Sphingobium yanoikuyae: one gene and its partner. The protein of the gene in region 1 interacts with the protein of each later gene in a pairwise test. Links are inferred from orthologs where the notes say so. Each region holds a gene or a part of one and is shown on either strand. Other genes may lie near its edges.

The links.
Region 2: the proteins of tig (region 1) and HH800_RS04305 interact in binary tests that used the Escherichia coli proteins (3 or more experiments, as listed by UniProt). The link is inferred for Sphingobium yanoikuyae from one-to-one orthologs.

The regions. Positions count from the first base shown.
Region 1 is NZ_CP053021.1:2,616,879-2,619,798, reverse strand. The notes cover bases 1-2,847. They hold tig (trigger factor), read left to right. Parts: upstream 1-552; coding sequence 553-2,142; downstream 2,143-2,847. Other genes in these bases: HH800_RS12825 (hypothetical protein), read left to right, coding at 2,399-2,847; HH800_RS12840 (hypothetical protein), read right to left, coding at 85-285. Outside these bases: more of HH800_RS12825, read left to right, coding at 2,848-2,920. UniProt on the Escherichia coli protein: Involved in protein export. Acts as a chaperone by maintaining the newly synthesized secretory and non-secretory proteins in an open conformation.
Region 2 is NZ_CP053021.1:810,595-813,614, forward strand. The notes cover bases 32-2,978. They hold HH800_RS04305 (OmpA family protein), read left to right. Parts: upstream 32-940; coding sequence 941-2,017; downstream 2,018-2,978. Other genes in these bases: HH800_RS04295 (hypothetical protein), read left to right, coding at 32-244; HH800_RS04300 (DUF2793 domain-containing protein), read left to right, coding at 255-758; HH800_RS04310 (superoxide dismutase family protein), read left to right, coding at 2,493-2,978. In the rest of the region: more of HH800_RS04295, read left to right, coding at 1-31; more of HH800_RS04310, read left to right, coding at 2,979-3,020.

The DNA.
Region 1 (2,920 bases):
GTGATTACGCATATTCCGTAATCCGCCATAAAAAGTTCCACCCTGTTGCAAAAAAGTTTTCAGGGGCCTTCTTTTGTTGCGTGGTTACGAAATTATGTCAGGCGGAACCTCGTCCGGCGCGCTGTCGGGCTGGTCATAATCGGGTTCGCTGGGGATGATTTCGGGCGGCTCGTTGATCGGAGTCTCGTCCGGAGTCGCGGGGGGCGGCGTTTCGGGCGGCGACTGGGGTTCGATCCGGTCGGGCGGGGGCAGGGTGTCGGGCGCTGGATCGGGCTGGGTGGCCATGCTATGCTCTCCTGCAAAGAAGAAGCTACGCGCGGGCAAGGACGCCGGTTCCACCAATGCATCCATATCCCTTGCTCTCGCCAATGCTTTTCTCTATGCCGCGCCGACCGGCGACCGATGCGGGCGTGGCGAAACTGGTAGACGCGCCAGATTTAGGTTCTGGTATCGCAAGATGTGGGGGTTCGAGTCCCTTCGCCCGCACCAGTGTCAGGCTTGGCTTGATCCGGCGCCAACGAGATTCAGCTAAGAAAGCGTTTGAGAGAAGAGATGCAGACTGTCGAGACGTTGAACGAGGGCCTGAAGCGCGCCTACACCGTGACCATCACGTCGAAGGATATCGACGCCCGCGTTGAGAAGGAAGTGCTGGCGATTGCGCCGCAGGTGCGCATGCCCGGCTTCCGCCCCGGCAAGGTGCCGGCGAACCTCGTCAAGAAGATGCATGGTGAAAGCCTGCAGCGTGACGCGCTCAACAATTCCATCCAGGAAAGCGTTCAGAAGCTGATCGCCGACCAGAAGCTGCGTCCCGCGATGCAGCCTTCGGTCGAGCTGGACGAAAGCTTTGAGTTCGGCAAGGACGCGCAGGTCAAGGTGGAACTGGAAGTTCTGCCCGTGATCGAAGCACCGAGCATCGACGGTCTGAAGCTGGAGCGCCTGACTGCCGAAGTCAGCGACGCGCAGGTCGAGGAACAGGCCGGCCGCATCGCCACCCAGCAGGGCGCTCTGGAAGAATATGCCGCCAGCCACAAGGCGAAGGACGGCGACACGCTGGTCATCGACTTCGTCGGCAAGGTCGACGGTGAAGCGTTCGAAGGCGGTTCGGCCGAAGGCGTGAAGCTGAAGATCGGTTCGGGCCAGTTCATCCCCGGCTTCGAAGAACAGCTCGGCGGCGTGAAGAAGGGCGAAGAAAAGACCATCGAAGTCACCTTCCCCGAAGATTATGGCGCCGCGCACCTCGCCGGCAAGGCCGCGACCTTCGACGTGACCGTGCAGTCGGTGCTGAACGCCGACAAGCCCAAGCTCGATGACGACTTCGCCAAGTCGCTGGGCCTGGAAGGTCTCGACCAGCTCAAGGATCTGCTCAAGGGCCAGATCGAGCAGGAGCATAACGGCCTGACCCGCACCTACATGAAGCGCAAGCTGCTCGACCAGCTGGCCGCTTCGCACGACTTCGACGTTCCGCCGAGCATGGTGGAAGCCGAGTTCAACCAGATCTGGCAGCAGCTTCAGCATGAAGCCAGCCATGAAGCCGATCCGGAAGCCGCTCTGGCCGAAATGGAAGCCGAGAAGGAAGATTATCGCGGCATCGCCGTGCGCCGCGTGCGCCTGGGCCTGCTGCTGTCGGAAATCGGCCAGGCCAACAATGTCGTCGTTTCGGACAATGAAATGAACCGTCTCATCATGCAGGCTGCCCAGCAGTACAGCCCGCAGGATCGTGAGCGTTTCGTGCAGTATGTCCGCCAGGATCCGATGGCCGCCGCCCAGCTGCGCGCGCCCCTCTATGAGGACAAGGTCGTCGACTTCCTGTTCGAAAAGGCGGAAGTCAGCGACCGCGCTGTCAGCCGCGAAGAACTGGAAGCTGCGATCGAAGCCGAAGATGGCGATCTGAAGCCCCACGTCCACGGTCCGGGCTGCGGCCATGACCACGATCATGACGACAAGCCCAAGGCGAAGAAGGCCGCTGCCAAGAAGAAGGCCGAGCCCGCCGAGGCCGAAGCCGAGGAAGCGCCCGCCAAGAAGGCTCCGGCCAATAAGGCTGCCGCCAAGAAGGACGAAGCCCCGGCTGAGGAAGCTGCCGCCGAGGAAAAGCCCAAGGCGAAGAAGGCTCCCGCCAAGAAGGCCGCTGCCAAGGCTGAATAAGCCTTTCCAGCCAGCAAATCGGAACGCCCGCTCTTCCCCACAGGGAAGGGCGGGCGTTTTGCATGGGCGCGCGGGTGATTGGCTATGAGCCCTCGGCGCGAACGCCGGGATCATACGCGCTTTTCCTGATCTTTATTTTTGCGCTGCAATATATTCTGATGAAGGCCCGAAACTAGGGATCAGGCGATGAACTGATCGCGGAGGGCTTATGCAAGTCGTCAAGGGCGGTTCTGGTCGGGGTCTTGGGCAATTGCTGATGAACAGGTGGCTCCTGGTGGGCGTCTGCCTGTTCCTGTTTCTCGCCTTCTTCCTCCTGCGCTTTCCCGGTGAGCCGAACAGCGACAGCAACAGCCAATATCATCAGATCGTCACCGGCCGGTTCAACGACTGGCATCCGCCGCTGATGGCGCGGATCTGGGAAGCGCTGACCCTGTTCGGCGCGGGCACCGGGCCGATCTTCGCCTTCGACACGATCTTCTACGGCTGCGGCGTTGCGCTTCTGGCCAGCCTGCCGGCGCGACGCGGCCGGTGGCTCTGCGCCTATTGCATGATCTTCCTCGCGGCCCAGCCGATGCTGCTGATGATGAGCGTCAACATCGCCAAGGACATCATGATGGCGGTGATGCTGCTGCTGGCCGTGGCGATCATCGGGGCGGTGCAGGAAGGGCTCGTCGCCGCGCGGCCGGCCCGGACGCTGTGCTGGGTGCTGGCGCTGCTGATCGTCGTCATGGCGGCGCTGGTCCGCAGCAATGCGGTGTTCCTGGTTGCGCCGATGCTG
Region 2 (3,020 bases), 1.8 Mb from region 1 along the record:
CCGGGCGGGATGGCGATGGAGCAGTGGTGGCGACGTGCCGCTGGCGGAGGAAAGCGAGCGCTATGAGCTGCGGGTGCTGGACGGGGCGCGGTTGGTGCGGCGGGCCGAGGTGACGGAACCGGGCTGGACCTATGATGCGGCGATGATCGCGATGGATGGCGTGAGCGGGCCGCTGAGCATGGACGTGCGGCAGGTCGGCACGCGGGCGCTGGGGCGGCCGGGGATGATCGAGATGCTGCTGTGAGGAGGCGAGGATGATGAACGAGACGAGCGATCGCTGGGCGCTGCCGCTGCTCCATGCCGGGCAGGCGCAGAAGGAAATCATGCATAATGAGGCGCTGGCGCGGATCGACATGCTGCTGCACGGGGTGGCGGAAAGCGCCGACCTGGCTGTGCCGCCGACGGCGCCGGTTGCCGGGCAATGCTGGATCGTGGCGGCGGGGGCGAGCGGTGCCTGGGCCGGGCGGCAGGAACATGTCGCTGGCTGGACCGAAGGCGGCTGGCGTTTCGTCGCGCCACGCGCCGGATTGCGGTTGGCGGTGACGGATCGCGGCCATGCCATGGTGCATGACGGTACGGCATGGCGGGATGATGCGGTGCGCAGCGAAGGATTTTATGTCGCCGGCCAGCAAATTGTCGGCGCGCGCCAGCCCGCGATCACCGGGCCAACCGGTGGAACGACCGTCGATAGCGAGAGTCGTGGCGCAATTGCCGCGATATTGGCCGCTTTGCAGGCTCATGGCCTGATCTCCATGTAATTCTGGAGTATCGGCGATCTTTTCATGGAGAGGGGTAGGTATTAGCTTGGAGGCGAGCCTGGGGGATGTCCCTACTGCGTTATTTTTGCAACGGTTTCACGAATTGTGGACTTGCCATGAAACCTTCTTGCCGATACATGGTTTCAGCAGTCCTTCGTGACACTTTTGAAAGGGGAATTCAAATGCGGAAGCTTGCCCTCGCGGCTGCGCTTGCGACCAGTGCCCTGGCCACCCCGGCCTTGGCGCGCGACAACAGCTGGTATGTCGGCGTCGACGCCGGCGTAATGATCGTTGAAGATCAGGACATCACCTTCACCCCCGGTAACGGTACCGTAGCCAGCAACACCGTGGCGGCTGACTACCATAAGGGTTATGATTTCGACGCCAATATCGGCTACGACTTCGGCGGCTTCCGCCTCGAAGCCGAAGCTGCCTACAAGCGCGCCAAGGTCGACCTCGACGATAGCGGCTTCGGCGGTGCGGCCTCGGCCCTCTCGTTCATGCTGAACGGCCTGCTCGACTTTGGTCCCGATGACGGCCTGCAGGGCTTCGTCGGCGGCGGTGTCGGCGTGTCGCGTGGCAAGCTGGCCAACGACCTGGTGAACGACAGCGACACCGGTTTCGCCTGGCAGGCGATCGCCGGCGTGCGTTACCCGGTCACCAACAATGTCGACGTCTCGCTGAAGTATCGCTTCTTCAACCAGGACGACATCAAGCTGATCCCGGCCTACACCACCATCGGTGGCCCCGCCGGTTCGGAAGCCAGCACCAAGCTGCGTACGCACAGCCTGCTGCTCGGCCTGACCTACAACTTCGGCGCTCCGGCTGAGCCTGCTCCGCCGCCCCCGCCGCCCCCGCCGCCCCCGCCGCCCCCGCCGCCGCCTCCGCCGCCCCCGCCGGCGCCGGAATGCTCGCCTGGGCCGTACATTGTCTTCTTCGAATGGGACAAGTCGGACATCACGCCTGACGCCGCCACCATTCTGGACAACGCGGTTTCGGCCTACAGCGCTTGCGGCAACGCCCAGGTCATGCTGGCCGGTCACGCTGACCGTTCGGGCGCAGCCTCGTACAACGTTGGTCTGTCGCAGCGTCGCGCTGACGCCGCCAAGGCCTATCTCGCCTCGAAGGGTATCCCTGACGGTGTGATGACCACCCAGGCCTTCGGTGAATCGAAGCCGCGCGTCGACACCGCGGACGGCGTTCGCGAAGTCCAGAACCGTCGCGTGGAAATCAGCTACGGTCCGGGTTCGGGTCAGTAAGAAATTTCCGTCCTTCGGGATGGAATATGAAGAGGGGCCGGTCGCAAGATCGGCCCCTTTTTCTTGTCCTGCGTCGCGCGCGCTGACCTGTCGTGCGTTGGAGTCTGTCGCGATCCGGGGGGGAATGGATATCTGTCCGGCATGTCATGTGCTGGGCAGCGTAGACGATCGGCGCATGGGCGGCTGATCATGTCTGCGCTCATGGCCGGCCAGCTATTTGCCGGGGCGAACCGATAACGCTGCGATCCGGATTGCTACCGGGCTTCGGCCTGACATATGACACATCGCGATTTCAGGCTATTGCCTCCGGACGGCTCTTGGGGGCGGTGAAGGAGGGGCGTCAGCATGGATGCCATGCTATCTCCCTGCTTTTATTGCGAACGATATGCAGAAGGGCATGACAAACCGGATCGGATCGGCAACAAAGACGCGTCTGCCGCGTTCGCGCAGTTGTTTCCGTGATCGGGAGTTTGCCATGAAGACCGCCGCCCTGTTCCTTGCCCTGCCTTTGCTCGCTGCCGTGACGGCCTGTGCCGCGACCAGCCAGAGCGCGCCCGCCGCGCCGACCGCCAAGGCCAAGCTGGCCGCTGGCGATGGCAGCGCGCGCGGCACCGCCGTGGTGACCCAGGCAGGCGATGGCCTGCATGTGGTGGTCAAGGCGCAGGGGCTGACGCCGGGCATCCACGCGGTGCATATCCACACCACCGGCGTCTGTACGGGGCCGGACTTCACCAGCGCGGGGGGGCATTGGAACCCGACCAGCCATCAGCATGGCAAGGATAATCCGCAGGGCATGCATATGGGCGACATGCCCAACATGCAGGCCAAGCCTGACGGCAGCGGCGAGATCGAATATGTCGTGCCAGGCGGCACGATCAGCGACGGCGCGACGCCGCTGCTGGATGCCGATGGCGCGGCCATCGTGATCCATGCCCAGGCCGACGATTACAAGAGCGACCCGACCGGTAATGCCGGCGGCCGCGTCGCCTGTGGCGTGCTGAGC